DNA from 4 places in the Zobellella denitrificans genome. Region 2 is predicted to be linked to each of the others. Evidence: predicted binding sites of a transcription regulator. Region 2 holds the regulator's gene; each other region holds the start of a gene.
The links. The regulator sigma-54, encoded in region 2, starts transcription at its own class of promoters, with help from an activator protein. The targets are predictions, from matches to a motif close to TGGCACNGTTTTNGCTT.
Positions count from the first base shown of each region.

Region 1: a site for sigma-54 is predicted at 3,809-3,825, ahead of AN401_RS04365 (FlgO family outer membrane protein). Genes of this name have one in related genera too.
Region 3: a site for sigma-54 is predicted at 3,826-3,842, ahead of flgA (flagellar basal body P-ring formation chaperone FlgA). Genes of this name have one in related genera too.
Region 4: a site for sigma-54 is predicted at 3,125-3,141, ahead of dksA (RNA polymerase-binding protein DksA). Genes of this name have one in related genera too.

Region 1 covers NZ_CP012621.1:910,481-915,432, forward strand. The annotation lists gene AN401_RS04335 (DUF3149 domain-containing protein) at 1-35, opposite strand, end outside; gene AN401_RS04340 (TraB/GumN family protein) at 106-963, opposite strand; gene AN401_RS04345 (DUF1904 domain-containing protein) at 1,039-1,374, shown strand; gene AN401_RS04350 (SDR family NAD(P)-dependent oxidoreductase) at 1,547-2,377, opposite strand; tRNA gene AN401_RS04355 (tRNA-Arg) at 2,459-2,534, opposite strand; gene AN401_RS04360 (flagellar assembly protein T N-terminal domain-containing protein) at 2,613-3,752, opposite strand; gene AN401_RS04365 (FlgO family outer membrane protein) at 3,920-4,660, shown strand; gene AN401_RS04370 (LPP20 family lipoprotein) at 4,650-4,952, shown strand, end outside.
Region 2 covers NZ_CP012621.1:3,522,171-3,527,122, reverse strand. The annotation lists gene mgtE (magnesium transporter) at 1-423, opposite strand, end outside; gene AN401_RS16685 (HPr family phosphocarrier protein) at 453-728, opposite strand; gene rapZ (RNase adapter RapZ) at 715-1,581, opposite strand; gene ptsN (PTS IIA-like nitrogen regulatory protein PtsN) at 1,593-2,039, opposite strand; gene hpf (ribosome hibernation promoting factor) at 2,042-2,329, opposite strand; gene AN401_RS16665 (RNA polymerase factor sigma-54) at 2,354-3,787, opposite strand; gene lptB (LPS export ABC transporter ATP-binding protein) at 3,840-4,565, opposite strand; gene lptA (lipopolysaccharide transport periplasmic protein LptA) at 4,569-4,952, opposite strand, start outside.
Region 3 covers NZ_CP012621.1:916,101-921,052, reverse strand. The annotation lists gene flgE (flagellar hook protein FlgE) at 1-443, opposite strand, end outside; gene AN401_RS04410 (flagellar hook assembly protein FlgD) at 457-1,158, opposite strand; gene flgC (flagellar basal body rod protein FlgC) at 1,165-1,584, opposite strand; gene flgB (flagellar basal body rod protein FlgB) at 1,581-1,982, opposite strand; gene AN401_RS04395 (CheR family methyltransferase) at 2,047-2,868, opposite strand; gene AN401_RS04390 (chemotaxis protein CheV) at 2,889-3,803, opposite strand; gene flgA (flagellar basal body P-ring formation chaperone FlgA) at 4,007-4,669, shown strand; gene flgM (flagellar biosynthesis anti-sigma factor FlgM) at 4,740-4,952, shown strand, end outside.
Region 4 covers NZ_CP012621.1:293,304-298,255, forward strand. The annotation lists gene folK (2-amino-4-hydroxy-6-hydroxymethyldihydropteridine diphosphokinase) at 1-286, opposite strand, end outside; gene pcnB (polynucleotide adenylyltransferase PcnB) at 283-1,644, opposite strand; gene gluQRS (tRNA glutamyl-Q(34) synthetase GluQRS) at 1,718-2,641, opposite strand; gene dksA (RNA polymerase-binding protein DksA) at 2,658-3,110, opposite strand; gene sfsA (DNA/RNA nuclease SfsA) at 3,401-4,105, shown strand; gene thpR (RNA 2',3'-cyclic phosphodiesterase) at 4,095-4,613, opposite strand; gene hrpB (ATP-dependent helicase HrpB) at 4,678-4,952, shown strand, end outside.

The sequences.
Region 1 (4,952 bases), 1.6 Mb from region 2:
TCGCTGCCAAACATCAAATCAAGCCAGAATTCCATCAGTCATCTCCTTATCGTCTCGCTATGAACGCCATCTTAGCGGGCCGGCAGGGAGCCATGCTGATCCTGATCAATAAACTATCTTGTCCTCTATTTTTTTAAGGGTATAGCCATCCTGGCGCAGCAGGGCGAGCAGCCCCTGCTCGCCGTAGAGGTGCAGGGCGCCCACCACCAGCAGTGCCCGGGGTGGATTCAGCTGCGTGAGCCGCTCCAGCCACAGCCGGTTGCGCGACAGCAGCAGTTCCTGCTCGATAAAGGCCTTGAGCTCCTCGCCGGTGTCTTCCTGCAGCAGCGCCTGCAGGGCCTGTTCGTCGCCGTCGAGCCAGGTGTCGAGCAACCGGTTCAGGTGGCCTTGCATGTCGGGCAGCTCATCCAGGGTATGGCGCACGAAGTCGGCCTCTAGCCGTCGTTCCGGCAGGGAGGCCAGCATGCCGAACACGGTGCTGGGGGATTCCAGCCCGGCCACCGGTATCTGCCGGGCCCGGGCCTCGGCCAGTATCTGCATGTCCACTCCCTGCTCGCCGGCAAAGCCCAGGGCCATGGCCCTGGCCTGGGTCAGTTGCAGGGCGGCGAACCAGGGTGGCAGCGGTCTGAGCTGGGCCAGGCCGGCCTGGCTGATGGCGGCGTCGAGTTCGGCGGAGAGGGGGGCGCCCAGCCGGCTGGGCCAGTTTTCCCCGGCCGCCATGCGCAGGTAGGGAGCCAGCGCGGCTGGGGTGATCTCCTGCGGGTCCACTTCCAGCAGCAGCTGACGGCTGTCGTCCAGCGCCCGCAGCAGTACCGGCGGCAGTTCGGCCAGGCGTTCGTCGGCAATATGGATGGAGCCGAACAGCCAAAGTTGTTGCCCGTCCTTGCTGGCCGACCAGAGCGCCGGCGCGGCCAGCCCCTGAGCGCACCAGAGCCACAGTAGCAAGTGCCAGAAAATTTTCATGGAGCCCCCTGTTTTGTTGGCCGGCTTTGATTATGATGCCGGGATAATTATTCATTCTAGAAAAAGGACGTTTTTATGCCTCATCTGCGCTTTCGCGGCCTGGCCCGGGACACGGTAAAACAGGTCAGCAAGACCCTGGTGGATACCCTGGCGCCCCTGGCCGGCAGCCCCAAGGAGCATTTTACCCTGGAATTCATTCCCGCCGAGTTCGTGCAGCAGGGGCAGGCGGTGAACGGCTATCCCTTCGTCGAGGTGCTCTGGTTCGAGCGCCCGCTGGAGGTGCAGGACAAGGTGGCCGCCGCCATCACCGAGGCGCTGCGGGCCCGGGTGGGCGAGGGGCTGGACATCGGCGTGGTGTTCACCCGGCTGGAAGGGCGCAACTACTACGAAAACGGCAGCCATTTCGGCTGACGGCATTGCAGGATCCTTTGTAGGGGCCTTTGTTGGAGCCTTTGTAGGGTCCACTTCAGTGGACCTTTTCAACATCGGTGTCGGGATTTGGTCGAATAAATTCGACCCTACAGGGACATCCCAGCATCGGTGTCGGGATTTGGTCGAATAAATTCGATCCTGGTCAATTTCGTCAGCCGCCTGCCTTCAGCATCATCCGATCCAGCGCCCGGTCGCTCAGCAGGCGGCGCAGCCAGCTCATCATCAGTGTGGCCCGGGTGACCGGATAGCGGGTTTTGGGCCTGGCGCTGGTCAGGGCGTGCAGCACCGGCGGCAGGCAGGATTCCGGGGGCAGGCTGTAGCGGGAACTGGAGCCGGGTTTTTCCAGCCTGGCAAGGGTTTGCCGGTAGGCTTGCCGGTGCCGGCTCTGCTCCGGATCCACGTGGCGCAGAAAGGCCTCCCTGGCATTGGCGCGAAAGCGGGTTTCGATGGGGCCGGGCTCCAGCAGGCTGACATGCACCCCGGTGCCGGCCAGCTCCAGGCGCAGGGTGTCGGTGTAGCCCTCCAGCGCGAACTTGGTGGCGTTGTAGGCGCCGCGAAACTGCATGGCCACCAGCCCCAGCACCGAGCTGTTCTGGATGATGCGGCCCTCGTCGGCGGCCAGCATCAGCGGCAGCGCCAGCCGGGTGAGGTGGTGGGTGCCGAACAGGTTGGTGTCGAACTGCCGGCGCAGGGCCTGGGTGGGCAGATCCTCCAGCGCCCCCGGCTGGCCGTAGGCGCCGTTGTTGAACAGGCCGTACAGGGTGCCGCCGGTGAGGGCCAGCGCCTGTTCGAACCCTTCCTCTATGCTGGCTTCGTCGGCCAGATCCAGCCGTACCGCCGCCAGCCCTTCTTCCTTCAGCCGTGCCACGTCCTCCGCCCGGCGGGCGGAGGCGACGATCTTGAAGCCCTGCCGGTGCAGATAATGGGCGGCGCAATGGCCGATGCCGGACGAGCAGCCGGTGATCAGAACAGCTTTGGACATAAACGGCTCCTGAGTAATGAGGCCATTACTCTGCCGTCTGTGCCGGTCGGGTGCAACAAGGGAAGAAAGAAAAGCAGGAAATGGCGCCCCCACCAGGACTCGAACCTGGATCGCCCGCTTAGGAGGCGGGTGCTCTATCCTGTTGAGCTATGAGAGCGTGGGGCGAGTATATATAACTCCGCCCGGGATGAGAACCTGCCGCCTGCGCGAGTGCGCATAAAATCGGCATCGGGGCTCAAAGCTGGGTGAGGATGTCGCCCGGGCCCACCCGCACCTGGCGCGCGGCACCGTCCGCCGGGGTCAGCAGGCTGTAGTCCGGGTGGCTCTGGCTCACCACGAACTGGGCCCGGGCCGAGATCTCGCTGTAGTAGCCGGGCTGCAGCTGGCGGCGATGGACCAGGGTGAAGCGATCCCCCACCTGGATGCCGGACTGGCGGCCCAGATCCATCAGTATGCCTTCTTCCGACTGCTGCAGTATGTTGCCTACCGCCTTCATGCACGACTGGGCCTGCACCAGATCCCGCGCGGCCCGGGCGAGCAGCTGATCCACCGCCTGGCCATAGGCGGACTGCCAGAACCCCTGCTCGTGCACATTGACCCGGGCGTGGCGCTGGAAGGTCCAGGGGGACTGGGCCTGGTAGCGCTGCTGCAGCAGGGTTTCGCCGGTGAGGCCGTCCTCCAGGGTGAGCGAGAGGCGAAACTGGCGGGGTTGCTCGCGGAAGCGCCAGTCCACCCAGTTGCCGTCGTTCATGCTGATGTCTTCGATGACGCCGCTCAGCAACAGCCGCGACTGCTGCTGCCGGGCCAGCAGATCGCCGCCCTGGCGCAGGCCGGGGCTGCGCGGCAGCCGGGGATCCGTGGTGAGTTGATGGGGCAGCTGCGTCATAAGATTGACGCTGTCGCCGAGGCGCTGGGCCAGGCGTTGGGTGACGGCGCCGCCCAGCTCGTAGATCTGGCCAATCTGGCCCTGCTCCGGATGCTGCAGGGGCAGGGTGGTGAGCGCCAGGCCGGGACGGTAGCGGCCGACACACTGGGGCTGCACGTTCTGGTTGGGCCAGATATCGGCCCGCACCGTCAGCCACAGCCGGCCCTGGCTGCGACGCTCGTCGAGGATCAGGTAGTCCATCAGTTCGCCCTGGGCGGCAATATCCAGCCGCTGGCCGGAAAACATGCCGTTGTTGACCGACTGCACCGTGGTCAGGGAAGCGCCGGCCTGCAGCAGGGCATCGGCCAGGGCCTGCTCCAGGGCCTGTTGGCGGGCGCTGTCCTCGCCCAGGCTGAGCGGCGCCGAGCCCTCGGCCTGATACCAGTCGGCCTGGGCGGCGAGAGGCAGCAACGAAAGCAGCAGGGCGGCGATGAAGGTGTTTTTCGGCACGATAGGATCCTGTGTCACAAAGGGCCGGCAATAAAAATGCGGCCAGGGTCAACTCTTGGCAAGAATTATGCAAAATTCTTGCCCGATACCTTGAGGACAGCGGTTAAAGTTTGGCAACCCCTGGCCGATAAGGATCCAGTTTCGTCCTATTTTTCGGGAGCCTGTTGATGACAAGACCATTGATGCTCGTCGCCGTGCTGGGGCTGTCAGCCTGTGCCGGCACGGGCGGGCAGCAGTTTGACAATCAGAACCACTATCTGCCCCATGATCATGCTTCCCACTATATCAACCGCAAGCCGCTGGGGCCGCAGCCTGCCCCGGCCAGCTCGCCCCGGCACAGCCAGGACGGGGTGCCCATGCGCATGAGCGCCGGCACCCGCAGCGCCCACCTGCCTTCCGCCGGGCCTTCCCTGGTGGGAGGGCAGACCCAGCTGCAGCAGCATATGTCGGCCCTGGCCTACCGGCTGGTGTCCAGCGCCCACGGCCTGGACGCCCAGTCCGGCATAGCGGTGAGCGGCTTCGTCAGCCAGGAGGACTACCGCAGCCAGGATCAGTTCGGGCGGCTGCTGTCGGAAACCATGATGTTCCAGCTCAACCAGTACGGCCTGCGGGTGGTCGACTTCAAGGCGCTGCCCTTTATCCGCATCACCCCCGAGGGGGATGTCAGCACCAGCCGTGATTATCGCCAGCTAAGCGGCAAGATCGGGGCCCGCTACCTGGTGCACGGCACCGTCAGCGAGACCCTGGGCGGTCGCCTGGTCAATGCGCGCCTGATCTCCATGGGCGACAACAGCCTGGTGGCCAGCGCCCAGCAGTTTATTCCCGACTACCTGGTGGGCGGCATGCTCAAGGCGCGCGGGCCCGAAGTGGTGATCACCCCGGAGCAGAGGAGCCGTTATGCGAAATAGACTCTGTGCCCTGCTGTTGCTGGCGCTGACCGGTTGCAGCGCCAGCCAGGCCGGTGCCGGCAGCCAGGATGTGCCGGCCAAAAAGAACCATCTCTATGCGGTGGGCTACGCCCCCATCAGCCTGCAGCAGCCTGCCGACTACCAGCAGAAGCTGCTCTACGCCATGCGGGCGTCCAAGCTCGACGCCTACCGGGAGCTGACCGAGCAGTTGAGCGGGGTGATGACTTCCAGCGCCAGCCAGCTGAACGGCCATGTCCTGCAGGACGGCACCGTCAGCACCAGCAGCCGGGGC
Region 2 (4,952 bases):
CGAGCCGGCGGTGTCTTCCGCATAGGACAGGGCCTGCTCGGCCCGCTGCCGGTCCTGCTCGTCCATCCGGTCCAGCACCTGGCTGAACAGCTGCTCGGGCAGATCCCGCAGCACATAGGCCAGATCGTCCGACTCCATGTCCTCCAGGGCGATGGCCAGCTTGTCCGGATCCATCAGCCGGATGATGCCGTCCCGCACTTCTTCCGACAGCTCTTCCAGGATCTCGCCGTAGTCGTCGGGATCGATCAGCTGCCACAGTACCTTGCGGCTGGGGGAGGGGGAGGATTCGAGCAGCCAGGCCACGTCGCCCGGGCGCATCTGCTGCAGCATGCGCCGTACGTGCACGAACATGCCGCTGTTCAGCGCCTGGGTGATGCTGTCCAGCTGATCCGGTGTCCTGGGGTGGTCTAATGGCTCGGTCATCCGGGCTCCGGGGCGAGGGGAGGAGGGGGTTATTCGGATTCGTTGAAGCGGTCGGCCACCAGCCGGGCCACGGCCTCCATCGCCGCCTCCGCGTCCGGGCCTTCGGCCACCACCCGGATGGCGTGACCCTGGGCGGTCTCCAGCATCAGCAGGCCCATGACGCTGTTGGCCGGCGCCTGTTTGTCCTGGTTGCAGACGGTGACGGTGGCGTCGAACTGCTGCGTCAGTTGCACCAGCTGGATGGCGGCCCGGGCGTGCAGCCCCAGCTTGTTGACGATTTCCAGATCCCGTTCAATTCTCGGCATTGCGTTTTTCCAGTGTTCTGTGTCGAAGTTGCACGCTCTTGCCCATCTGCCGGAATACCCGGGCCAGCTGTTCGGCGAGGAACACCGAGCGGTGCTGGCCGCCGGTACAGCCGATGGCCACGGTGACGTAGCTGCGGTTGTTGCGCTCCAGGTGCGGCATCCAGGTGATCAGCAGGTTTTCTATCTGCCACAGGTATTTCATCACCTCGGGCTGGCCGGCCAGGTAGTCGGCCACCGGCTCGTCGCGGCCGGTGAAGGGGCGAAGCTCGGCAATCCAGTGGGGATTGGGCAGGAAGCGGGCGTCGAACACGAAGTCGGCGTCCTTGGACACCCCGTACTTGTAGCCGAAGGATTCGAACACCCAGTTCAGCTCCTTTTCCTTCTTGCCGAGGATGCGCTCGCGGATGATCTCACTCAGATCGTGGATGCTTAAGGCCGAGGTATCGATGCGCAGATCCGCGTCCGAGGACAGGGGCGCCAGCAGGTGGGTCTCCTCCCGGATGGCCTCATCCAGGGTCAGGCTGTGGCGGGACAGGGGATGCAGCCGGCGAGTGTCGCCGAAACGGCGGATCAGCGCCGCGTTGTCGGCATCGATAAAGATGCTGGAGAGGGAAACGCCTTCCATGGCCCTGACTTCGGCCAGGCAGGCTTCCAGTTTGTCGGGGCTGTCAGGCAGGTTGCGCACGTCGATGCTGACCGCCACCTCGCCCGGCCTGTGCCGGCGCATCTGCACCAGATCCGGCAGCAGTTCGACGGGCAGGTTGTCGACGCAGTAATAGCCCAGGTCCTCGAGTACCCGCAGGGCCACGGTTTTACCCGAGCCGGAGCGACCGCTGACGATCACCAGTTGCATGGCGCTTGTCCTCAGGCGGAGATCATGATCTGATAGAGTTCGTCATCGCTGCCGGCCTGGCGCAACTGCTTGCATACCTGCTTGTTGCTGAGCTTTTCGGCGATCAATGACAGTGTCTTGAGGTGCTGTTTGCACTCCTGCTCGGGGACCAGCAGGGCAAAAACCAGGCCGACCGGCTGGTTGTCGATGGCATCGAACTCCACCGGCTCGGCGAAAGTGAGTAATACGGCGGTCGCCTTGTTGTCATCGCTGATACGGCCGTGGGGAATGGCGATGCCATTGCCGATGCCGGTGCTGCCCATCTTTTCCCGGGCCAGCAGGCAATCGAACAGCTGCTGGCTGCTGATGTTCAGGTGCTGGGCGGCCAGCTCGCTGATGATTTCCAGGGCACGTTTCTTGCTCGTGCAGGGAACTGCACTGCGGGTGCAGTCCCTGCTCAGTATGTCGGCGACTTCCATGGTTATTTTTGCTTGAGCTTCTCTTTGTGTTTGATGATCTGGCGATCCAGCTTGTCGATCAAGCCGTCGATGGCCGCATACATGTCTTCGTGCTGGGAGTTGGCGAAGACTTCGCCGCCGCTGACGTTCAGCTTGGCTTCGGCGATCTGCTGCAGTTTTTCCACGTTGAGGATGACGTGCGCATTGGTAATGTGGTCGAAGTGACGCTCCAGCTTGGAAAATTTGCTGTTCACATAGTCACGCAGTGAGTCTGTGATTTCCACATGGTGTCCAGTCAGGTTTATTTGCATAACGTCTTCCTTCTTGGTCTGCCTTTAAACCAGGCGTTTACGCTGATTGGAAGGGGGGATGGCCAGTGACTCCCTGTACTTGGCGATGGTCCGCCTGGCCACCTGTATCCCCTGTTCGGCCAGCAACTGGGCGATCTTGCTGTCGCTCAGCGGCTTGGCCGGGTTTTCCGCCCCGACCAGTTTCTTGATCAGGGCGCGAATCGCCGTCGAGGAGCACTCCCCGCCGTCGTCGGTTCCCACGTGGCTGGAGAAAAAATACTTCAGCTCGAACACCCCCCGGGGGGTGTGCAGGAACTTCTGGGTGGTCACCCGCGAGATGGTGGACTCGTGCATTTCCACCGCCTCGGCCACATGGTTCAGCACCATGGGCTTCATGGCTTCCTCGCCATACTCAAAGAATGCCTGTTGTTGCTCGACAATACAATTGGCAACCTTGAGCAGGGTCTCATTTCGGCTTTCCAGGCTCTTGAGAAACCACTTGGCGTCCTGCAGGTGGTTGCGGATGAACTGGCCGTCCTCGCTGTTGCGCGGCTGCCGGGCCATGGCGGCATAGGTCTGGTTGAGGCGGACCTTGGGCATGGCCTCGGGGTTGAGCTCCGCCACCCAGGCACCGTTGCGCTTGGTTACCACCACGTCCGGGATCACGTATTCGGAACTGCTCTGGATGACGGTGTGGCCGGGCCTGGGCTCCAGCTGCTGGATCAGCGCCAGCACCTCCTTGAGTTCCTCCTCCTTGAGCCTGGCCTTGCGCTGCAGGGTGCGGTAGTCCCGGTTGCCGAGCAGATCCATATGCTGGTTGATCACCTCCCGGGCCTGCTGCAGCCAGGGGGTCTCGGGCGGGAACTGCTCCAGCTGGATGCGCAGGCATTCCTGGACGTTGCGGGCCGCCACCCCGATGGGATCGAAGTGCTGGATGCGCTTGAGCACCGCTTCCACCTCGTCCGCCTCGATCTCCAGCTCGTCGCCGGCCACCGCCTCCAGGATATCGGGGACGTCTATGGTGAGGTAACCGGCCTCGTCGATGGCATCGATGATGGCCAGGGCGATGGCTTGGTCGGTATCGCTGAAGGGGGTGAGGCGCATCTGCCACAGCAGGTAGTCCTGCAGGGTTTCGGTGGTCTCGCCCTGGTAGACGGTGTCCTCGGCGCCTTCGGGCAGGCCGCCGCCGGCGCCCGGGGAAGCGGTATAAAGCTCCTCCCAGTTGGTGTCCATGGGCAGGTCATCGGACAGCTGGCTCTGCTCCATGGCGGTGTCGGCGGCCAGCTGTTCTTCGTGGCGGGGCTCGGCCACATCGATGCTTTCCGGCTCATCCTGCTCCAGTAACGGATTGCTCTCCAGGGCTTGCTGGATCTCCTGCTGCAGTTCCAGGCTGGAAAGTTGCAGCAGGCGGATCGCCTGCTGCAACTGGGGCGTCATGGTCAGCTGCTGGCCCAAACGTAACTGAAGAGTTGGCTTCATCTTTTAAAAAAGTCCTTCTATATCGACCGCACTGTCATGATGCGGGGCCTGCTCAGAGGCTGAATTGTTCACCCAGATAGACTTTCTTGACCTGCTCGTCGGCGAGGATCTCGGCCGGGGTGCCGGCGGCGATGCGGTGGCCGTGGCTGACGATATAGGCCCGTTCGCACACATCCAGGGTTTCCCGTACATTGTGATCGGTAATTAGCACGCCGAGGCCCCGATCGCGCAGGTGCAGTATGATTTTCTTGATGTCGATCACCGAAATCGGATCCACCCCGGCGAACGGCTCGTCCAGCAGGATGAAGCGGGGGTCGGCCGCCAGGGCCCGGGCGATCTCCACCCGCCGCCGCTCGCCGCCGGACAGGCTCATCCCCAGGCTGTCGCGGATATGGGTAATATTAAACTCTTCCAGCAATTGCTCCATTTTCTCGCCGCGGCCGGCGGCGTCCAGATCCTTGCGGGTTTCCAGCACCGCCATCAGGTTGTCGGCCACGCTCAGGCGACGAAAGATGGAGGCCTCCTGGGGCAGGTAGCCGATGCCGGCCCGGGCCCGCAGGTGCATGGGCTGGAGGCTGATGTCCTGGTCGTCGATGGTGATGCTGCCCGCGTCCCGCTGCACCAGCCCCACTATCATGTAGAAGGAGGTGGTCTTGCCGGCGCCGTTGGGGCCGAGCAGGCCGACGATCTGACCGGTGTTGACGGTCAGGCTGACGTCGGCGACCACCTGGCGTCCCTTGTAGCTTTTCTGCAGGCCCCGTGCTTTCAGTGTCGCCATGGTTCAGTCCTGGCCCTGCTCGTTCAGGTTCTGCAACTGCTCGGGCAGGAAGATGGTGGTCACCCTGTCCTGGCCACCCTGGCTTTCCGCCTCCATCTGCTCCCGGTCGATGTGGTAGCGGATGCGGTAGCCGGTGACGATGTTGTCGTTCTGGGTAAGCTTGGCATCCTGCAGCAGGGTGATGGTGCGGGCGCGGATGTCGTAGTGGATCTCCCGGGCCTCGGCGTGCACCGGCTGGCCGTTGTCCAGGATCTGCTGGTAGGTGGCCGGGCTGCCCTGGGCGGTCATCGACTGCAGGCCCTGTTCGGTGCGGATCACCACCAGGCGGTCGGCACGCACGTCTATGGTGCCCTGCTTGACCACCACCCGGTCGCTGAAGGTGACCTT
Region 3 (4,952 bases), 1.6 Mb from region 2:
CGCAGCGGCTTGGTGGCGTTGAGCGCCAGCACCGTGGGGGTGCCGTTTTCATTGGCGTCGAACACCTGCAGGTAGCGGCCCATGCTGTTCACCACATAGCCCTGGTCGTTGAGCTTGAAGGCGCCGGCCCGGGTATAGGTCCGGTCCAGGGTGTCGGTCTCGTTGGCCATCACGAAAAAACCGCTGCCGTTGATGGCCATGTCCAGGGCGTTGTTGGTGAACATCAGGGTGCCCTGGTGGAACTGCTGGGCCACCGCCACCGTCTGCACGCCCTGGCCGTGCTGGGTGCGGGAGTTGGCGAAGATGGAGTTGGCGTAAACGTCGGCGAACTCGGCGCGGGACTCCTTGAAGCCGACGGTGTTGACGTTGGCGATGTTGTTGGCGGTCACGTCCAGATCTTTCTGGGCGGCGTTGACACCACTGAGGGCAATATTGAAAGACATTTACTGATCTCCTTTACACAGCCTTGCGGCCGCCGATTTCCAGAACCTGATTGAGCGGCAGGCCACCCAGGCCGGCCAGGTTGACCATGGTGGGCGTGGTGGCGCTGCCCAGGGTGACGCTGTCGACCCGGGCGAAGGTCAGGGCGTTGAGGTCTTCCCGGGCGGCGCCCACCAGGGCGTTGACCTTGACCGTATAGCGCCCGGTCGGCACCGCCTGGCCCTGTGCGTCCAGGCCGTCCCAGCTGAAGGGCACGTTGCCCTTCTGGACGCCGTCCAGATTGATGGTTCGCACCACCTGGCCCTTGTCGTTCTCGATGCTGATCCTGATGTTGCTGGCACTCTCCCCCGCCACCACTATGCCGTCCAGGCTGTCGCCGGATTCCACATAGCCGACATCACTCGGCAGCAGCACCTTCTGCCCGACCAGGGTCGACGCCTGCAAGGCCTGGTTGGAGGTCATCACTTCGGTCAGGGCGGTAAGCTGGGTGCTCATCTCCGACACCCCTTCCGACATGGCGAACGAGGTCATCTGGGCGATCATCTGGGAGTTGTCGGCCGGCTTGAAGGGATCCTGATAGGCCAGCTGCTGGGTCAGCAGGGAGAAAAAATCCTCCTGTCCCAGCATGTTCTTCTTGGTCTCGGCCGCCTGGGCCGAGTCCGCCGCGCCGCCGGCAAATTGCAGGCCGCTATAGTAGTCATTATTTATCAACGACATGAGATATTACCCCTTGCCCATGCGCAGGGTCTGCTGCAGCATCTGCTTGGCGGCATCGGCTACCTGCACGTTGGTCTGGTAGTTGCGCGACGCGCTCAGCATGTCGGTCATCTCTTCCACCACGTTGACGTTCGGCTTGTAGATAAAGCCGTCCTGATCCGCCATGGGATGGTCGGGGCGGAATTCCTTCTGCAGCGGCTTGTTGGTCTCGACGACCCCCAGTACCTTGACACCGACGCTTTCCTGACGGTCCGACAAGGCCCGGTCCAGATCGGCGGCAAACACCGGCTTGCGGGCCCGGTAGGTTTCGTTGATGCTGGAGCTGACGCTGTCGGCGTTGGCCAGGTTGCTGGCGGTGGTGTTCAGCCGCACCGACTGGGCGCTCATGGCGCTGCCGGAAATATCAAACACTTTAAAAAGGCTCACATCGAGTCTCCTTTTATTGCCTTGAGCAGGCCGCTGATCTTGCCGTTGAGAAACTCCAGGGACGCCTGGTACTGCAGGGCATTTTCCATGTAGTTGTTGCGCTCGGTCTGTACGTCGACGGTATTGCCGTCCCCGGTGTCCGGCTGGTTGGGCACCCGGTACTGCACCGTGCCCGGCGGCGGCAGTTCGACGGCAAAATGTTGCAGGTGGGTGCGGCTCAGGGCGAAATTCTGGCCATTCTGGGCCTGGCTGAGGGCCGCCTGAAAGTCCATGTCCCTGGCCTTGTAGCCCGGCGTGTCGGCATTGGCCAGGTTGCCGGCCAGCAGCTCGGCCCGCCCGGAGCGGGCGACCAGGGCATGCTGGTGGATCCCGAAGGCCTTGTCGAACGAAATTGCCACCCGATACCTCCTGCCTGTTGTGATTCGGTCAATGAACCAAACAAAGGCAAGATATGTGCCAGATTTATTTGAGGCGGTAGATGATGCCCGGGCTGCAGCGGATCATCTCGAACTTGTCGGACAGGCCGGTCAGCGACTCCGAGGCGCCCAGCAACAGGTAGCCGCCCGGATTGAGGGCGCCGGCAAACTGGTTCAGGATCTTGGACTTGTTCTCGGGAGAGAAGTAAATCAAGACGTTACGGCAGAAAATCAGGTCGAACTTGCCCAGCACTCCATAACCGTCGAGCAGGTTGAAGGAGCGGAAACTGACCATGTTGCGCACCCTGGGCTGCAACTGCATCTTGCCGTCGGCCAGGGGCGTAAAGAACTGGCTGCGCCGCTCGGGCGACAGCCCGCGCGCCAGCGACAGGCTGTCGTATACCCCTGCCTTGCACAACTCCAGCATGTTGCTGGAGATGTCGGTGGCAAGAATTTGCAGCCCCGGCAAGGAGCCCGGCCGCCGGGCCTGGTACTCCAGCGCCGTCATGGCGATGGAATAGGGCTCCTGCCCGGAAGAGCAGGCGGCGGACCAGATCTTCAGGCTCTTGCCCGGCCTGGCCAGTTCGGGAAACAGCCGATCGCTCAGCAGGGTGAAGGGATAGACGTCGCGGAACCACAGGGTTTCGTTGGTGGTCATGGCGTCGATCACCGCCGTTTTGAGCTCCCGCTCCCGCACCGACATGGCCCGGTTGAGCAGCTCGCCGAGCGAGTCTATCTGAAAACGGCCCAGCAAGGGCGACAGCCGGCTCTTGACCAGGTACTGCTTGCTGTCGCCCAGCACTATGCCGGTGTTGGCTTCAAGAAACCGGCAAAATGCCTGGTATTGCTCATCGGTGAAGGTTTTCATCCGCGGGGTTCAGGCCTCTATCACAACGCATTTCTGACGGCGGACGCCAGTTCGTCGGGGTGGAACTTGGCGATAAAGTTGTTCGCCCCCACCTTTTCCACCAGCGCCTTGTTGAATACCCCGCTCAGGGAGGTGTGCAGTATCACGTGCAGATCCTTGAGCTTGGGATCGTTGCGGATCTCCGCGGTCAGGGTATAGCCGTCCATTTCCGGCATTTCCACGTCGGAGATCACCATGGCCAGTTGTTCCTGAATGGGGCCGTTGGCCGCCAGTTCCCTGAGCTTGTTCAGGGCCAGCTTGCCGTTTTCGGTGACGATGCACGCCAGCCCCAGGGTTTCCATCGCCCGCTGGATCTGCCTGCGCGCGACCGAGGAGTCGTCGGCGATCAGGATAGGCTTGTGATGGCCGGCATCGAGGTGGGATACCTGCTCCACTATGTCGGCATTTACCCTGGTGTTGGCCGGCGATATTTCGTCGAGGATTTTTTCCACGTCCAGGATTTCCACCAGTTCACCGTCAATTTCGGTGACCGCCGTCATGTAGTTGAAACGGCCCGCGCCCTTGGGCGGCGGCAGTATGGATTCCCAGTTGACGTTGATGATGCGCTCGACGGAGTTCACCAGGAACCCCTGCACCGAACGGTTGTATTCGGAGATGATGGCGAAACAGTTCTGGGTCTGTTCGGTGGGACGGCCGCCCATGGCCTTGCTGAGATCGATGATGGAAATGGTCTGGCCACGGATATTGGCCACCCCCTTGATCACCGGATGACGCTGGGGCAAGGCGGTCAGGGCCGGGCACTGCAGCACTTCCTTGACCTTGAACACATTGATGCCAAATCTTTGACGTCCGTTCAGCTTGAACAGCAGCAATTCCAGCCGGTTCTGGCCGACGAGTTGTGTTCTTTGGTTTACCGAGTCGAGTATCCCCGCCATTCCAGTTTCTCCATCTATACCGTGGCATGGTTTATGCTTACAGTTTTCACCCCGGTTAGCTTAACACCCGGCCGGGGTTGAGCGCCAGTTGTGGCCAGCTTACGTCCTTTATCGGCGATGAGGTAGTAATGTTTAACGGTATTTTCCCGCTCCTCCAGGCATTGTCACATTTTGCGAGAGGGCCGGGCCGCGTCGGGTTTGTCATGATACTGGCCGCTGTCCTGGTCCCGCCGGTGCATGCCCAGTCGGTTCATGACAGCGTGCGCCAGTATGCCGAGGATTATGTGCGTGACTTCGTTCCCCTGGCCGAGGGGGATCGGCTCGAGATCGAAGCCGCCAGTGTGGATACCCGCATGCAGCTGACCGAGTGCCACGGGCTGCTGACCGCCGACATCCGCGGTGCGGGCGAGGTCAGGCGCAATACTCACGTGCATCTGAAATGCCACGAGCAGCCGGGCTGGGAGCTGTTTGTGCCGGTGCGGGTGCGGGTGCTGAAACCCGTGGTCACGGCCGAGGTTCCCATCAGCCGCAATACCCTGCTGCAGGCCCAGCACCTGCGCCTCGACTACCAGGACGAGGTGCTGATACGGGGAGACGTGTTCAGCGATCCCAACCAGCTTATCGGCACCCGCAACAAGCGGGATCTGCGCCCCGGCCAGCCGGTGCTGGGCAGCCAGCTGTGCGTGGTGTGCAAGGGAGACAAGGTGACCATAGTGGCGGAGCAGGGAACCCTGTCGATCCGCACCGAGGGCGTGGCCCAGGAAGACGGCTCCTTCAACGACAGCGTGCGCATTCGCAACCTCAACTCCGGCCGTGAAATCAGCGCCCGGGTCACCGCCTCCGGAATGGTGCGGGTCAATTTGTAATTTCTGCTAAAGTTATTCCGTGTTGCGCCGATACCCGGGCTAGACAGCAGCAAATCAGGATTGGATCATCATGGCTATCGATAAATTACCCCCAGGGCTTGGCAACAGTACCCAGGTGGTGGGCGGCAACAAGTACCCGGCCCCGGCCAAATCCCAGGGCCGGCAAGACACCGCGCCGCCCGCTCAGCAGGACTCCGTGAGCCTGACCCCCGAAGCCCGACAGCTGAACCGGATGCAGCAGTCACTGACCGCGCCGGCCGCCGACAACAGCGCCCGCCTGGAA
Region 4 (4,952 bases), 950 kb from region 2:
CCAGGGTGCGGGGGCCCCAGCGTTCTGCCTTGCGCTCCCGCCCCTGGGCCAGTTCTATCGCCTGCAGGGCGTCGAGCAGGGCGTGGGGCGAGAGCCGGGTGTCGAAGGCCGACACGCCGTTGACATAGGCCGGCTGGTCCGTCGGTCCCATGGGACGGCTCCGGTAAAGCGGCGAATGGCGCAGGCTGCCTGGCACGGCCAGTGCGGCCAGCGCCTGCCGGGCGGCCCGGATCTGGCCCTCGGGGTCATTCAGGTTGGCGCCGAGGGCGACAAAGACCCGGGTCACGTTTCTCTTCTCCGGCGCGGGCGGCGGCGGGGACGCTTGCGCGGCGACTTGCGCGGGGCGGCCTCGTCCTGTTCCTCGTCCTGCTCGCGGGTCGCCACCTGGCTCAGCCGTTTCTGGTCGACCGGGTTGGCGGCCTGGAAGTCGGTCCACCACTCGGCCAGCTCCTTGAGCCGGGGATCCAGTTCGGCCCGCAGCAGCAGGAAGTCGTAGCCGGCGCGGAACTTGGGGTGTTCCAGCAGCCGGTGGGGCCGCTTGCCGGCGCGCTTGGTCAGCCGATCCTGCAGTTGCCAGATATCCCGCACCACGGTGCTGAAGCGGCGGGGCACGGCCACCGTCTTCACCTGGCGGCCGATGACCTCGTCGGCCGCCAGCATAAAGGCGTCGTGGTAGCCGAGGCCGCCGTCGTTGACGAATTCCTGGGTGCGGGTTTCCACCGGCCCCCACAGCAGGGCGGCGTAGAGGAAGGCGGGGGTCACCCGCAGATCCTGGGCGATGCGTTCGTCGGTGTTGGCCAGGGCCAGCTCGATAAAGCGGCCATAGCGGTTGTTGCCCCGGCCCATGACCTCGGCGGTTTCCGGGAACAGGGGCGCAAACAGGCCGTAGTGCTGCATCTGGCGGTAGGTTTCCAGCCCCTGGCCGGCGAGGAACAGCTTGAGGGTCTCCTCGAACAGCCGGGCCGGGGGAATGTCGGACAGCAGCGGCGCCAGCTCCCGGATGGGGGCCTCGGTGCGCGGGCTGATGCTCAGCCCCAGCTTGGCGGAGAAGCGCACCGCCCGCAGCATGCGCACCGGGTCTTCCCGGTAGCGGGTCTCGGGGTCGCCGATAAGCTCCAGGCGGCGGGCTTCCAGATCCTTGAGGCCACCGGCGAAACCGAGCACGCTGAAGTCGGCGATATTGTAGTAGAGGGCGTTGACGCTGAAATCGCGCCGCTCGGCGTCTTCCTCTATGGTGCCGTAGACGTTGTCGCGCAGCAGCATGCCCTCGGAGGACTGGGCCGAGATGTGCTTGTTGGTGTTGACCTGGTGGTGGTGGCCGCGGAAGGTGGCCACTTCGATCACGTCCCGGCCGAACAGCACATGGGCCAGGCGGAAACGGCGCCCCACCAGCCGGCAGTTGCTGAACAGCTGCTTGACCTGCTCGGGAGTGGCGTTGGTGGCGACATCGAAGTCCTTGGGCTGGCGGCCCAGCAGTAAGTCACGCACCCCGCCGCCCACCAGGTAGGCCTCGAAGCCGGCCTTGTTCAGGCGATACAGCACCTTGAGGGCGTTTTCACTGATTTGTCGGCGCGAAATGCCATGCTGGTCGCGCGTCAGCACCACGGGTTGCAACGGCAACGCCTCCTGTTGTCGGGTAAGCAGCTTTTTACAAAAGCCGGCAATCTGGGAAAAAATGGGACACCTCGCAAGGCCTTAAGCTAGAAAAATCGGCGCACTATGATAGCGCAGGGCGCTCTAAATGCGAACTATCGGCGTGTTTCAGCTCGATATGGGGTCCTTTGGGCACCCGTTCGAGCCGCCAATGTTGCCCGGCCCAGGCCAGCAACTCGGCCGTGCCGGCACCAAACAGCTCCATTGGCGGATGCTGGCCGAGAAAGGCCAGGGCCTGCCACAGGGCCTCGCCCGGGCGATGCCTGTCCAGGGCCGGCGCATGGTTCTGCTTGGACAGCTTGTGGCCGCCGTAAGTGGCCAGGGGCAGGTGCAGCCAGCCGGGTTCGGGGGCGCCCAGCAGCCGGTAGAGGGCTATCTGGCGCACCGTGGGCTCGAGCAGGTCGGCACCCCGCACCACCTCGGTCACCCCCGCCTCGGCATCGTCGAGCACCACCGCCAGGTTGTAGGCGTAGAGGCCGTCGCGCCGGCGCACGATAAAGTCTTCTTCCGCCAGGGCCCCGGGCACCGTCACCCTTCCCTGCAGGCGATCCTCGAAGCCGTGGACCGGACGCTCCAGCCGCAGGCGCACGGCGGCACCCGCGGCGGGCAGCCGCAGATCCCGGCAGTGGCCGGTATAGAAGCCGCCGGCCTCGGCGATCATCTTGCGGGTGCAGTGACAGTGATAGGTCAGCCCCCGCGCCCGCCAGTCGTCCAGCACCGCCTGGTAGCCCGGGTGGCGACGGCTCTGGTAGACCAGGGGGCCGTCCCAGTGCAGGCCGAAGGCCTCCAGGGTGCGCAGTATGTCGTCGGCGGCGCCGGGAACTTCCCGGGGCGGATCCAGATCCTCGATACGCACCAGCCACAAGCCCCGGCTGGCCCTGGCCTGGAGGTAGCTGCCGAGGGCGGCGATCAGGGAACCGAAGTGAAGGGGACCGCTGGGCGAGGGAGCAAAGCGCCCAATATAGCGGTCGGGCGCGGTGTGGGTCATAGCATGTTGGGCCGGTTTAGTAACCGGCCATCTGTTTTTCCTTGATCTCGGCCAGGGTCTTGCAATCGATGCACAGATCGGCGGTGGGACGGGCTTCCAGCCGGCGGATGCCGATTTCCACGCCGCAGTGCTCGCAATAACCGAAATCGTCGTCTTCGATCTTCTGCAGGGTCTTCTCGATCTTCTTGATCAGCTTGCGCTCCCGATCCCGGGCCCGCAGCTCGAGGGCGAATTCTTCTTCCTGGGCGGCCCTGTCCACCGGGTCGGGGAAGTTGGCGGCCTCGTCCTTCATATGGCCTACGGTGCGATCCACTTCTTCGCGCAACTGATTGCGCCAGGCACCCAGAATCTTGCGGAAGTGCGTTTTCTGCGCTTCGTTCATGTATTCTTCGTCGGGCTTCGCCTGGTAGGGCTCGACACCGGCAATGGCCAGAATACCGAGAGATTTTTTGGTTTCGACTGCTGGCATTCCGTATCTCCTAAAAAGCAATATTGCGCCAACCAAATTCAAGAAGCGGCTATCTATAGCAGAAAGCACGTTGACAAGGCAATTTTGCGTTGTGATTTCTGCGGGTACGGCTTCCTGAATACGACCGTGGCCACTTCTTTTTCACTTCCGCCTGGCGGAGGTGGTGAAAGAGGGTGGCGACTCTTTGGTGAGCCCTCCATATGGGGATGGGGAATGGCCTTTTCAAGGGTGGAGCCGGTAGCCATGCTGCGGGTACCATTCCACCCCATTTATGAACTATAGGTATTATCGTGCAGTTTTCCTCTTCTTTATCCCGGGGCCGCTTGATAAAGCGTTATAAGCGCTTCCTCGCCGATGTGGACTATCAGGGGCGTCCCCTGACCCTGCATTGCCCCAACACCGGCCGCATGACCGGCTGCGCCGAGCCCTCCTTTACGGTGTATTTTTCCACGTCCGCCAATCCCAAGCGCAAGTACGCCCACACCTGGGAACTGAGCGAGAACCAGCGGGGCGAACTTATCTGCGTCAATACCGCCCGGGCCAACCAGCTGGCGGCGGAGGCCCTGGCCGGGGGGCTTATCCCCGAGCTGGCCGGCTATGGCCGGGTGCAGGCGGAAGTCCGCTACGGCGAGGAGGGCAGCCGCATCGACTTCCTGCTGAGCGAGGGCGGCCGGCCCGACTGCTATGTGGAGGTGAAGAGCGTGACCCTGCTGGAGCAGGACGGCCGGGGCTACTTCCCCGACACCGTCAGCCTGAGGGCGCAGAAGCATGTGCGGGAACTGATCCAGTGCGTGCGCGACGGACGGCGGGCGGTGATGCTGTTCTGCGTGTTGCATACCGGCATCGACCGGGTCGGCCCGGCCCGCCACCTGGACCCGGCCTACGGCCGGCTGATCGACGAGGCGCTCTCGGCCGGGGTGGAATGCCTGGCCTGGGGCGCCGACATCAGCCCAGAGGGGATGCGGCTGGCCCGGGCGCTGTCCTTTACGCCCTGAGTGGCCAGCTGTGCAGCGGTTCGTAGTGGGGCCCCTGCTCGGTCTGGACGGAGCGGTAGAGGCCGAGCGAGCGGGGCCGGTAGACGAGCGGCTCCGTCTCTGGCAACGGGCAGGCCGCGCAGTGGCGAAAGAGGGTGACATGGGGGCGAAAGGCCCGGTGGGGCGGGCCCAGCTTCAGGCTGGCGCAATACAGCCCCACCTCCTCGGCCAGCTGGGCCAGTGCTCCGGGCACCCGGCTCGGCCCCGTCCACACCACGCCGGCCCTGGGGAAGCAGCCCAGGCGGTTCAGGCGCAGGGTGAAGGCGGGCAGCGTGCGCCGGCCCAGCCAGCGCTCCAGGGCCCCTTGCCGGGACATCTCGGTCTGGCCCAGAAAGCGCAAGGTCAGGTGGAACTGGTGGGACGGTATCCGCCGACCGGGCAGGGCCAGCCAGTCCTGCAACCGGCCCAGGGCGGGCGCCAGTTCGTCGGCGGGAAAGGCCAGGAACAACCGGTTGTCGGGCTCTTTCATCGTCGTGGTCCTTTGCGGAGGCTTTTGGCACAATATAGTGGTTTTCGGCCAGTCAGGTAACAGCGTGGACCAACTCCCCATTCTCGAGGCCCTGCCGCGGTTGCGGCAGGCGCTCGACGCCTCCCAAATCATCCTGGAAGCCCCTCCCGGCGCCGGCAAGTCTACCCGGCTGCCGCTCTGGCTGCTGGAGCAGCCGGACATCCGGGGCCGCATCATCATGCTGGAGCCGCGCCGGTTGGCGGCCCGCACCATCGCCCAGTACCTGGCGCAACAGCTGGGAGAGGCCCCGGGCGGACGGGTGGGCTACCGTATGCGTGGCGAAAGCCGGATCGGCAAGCA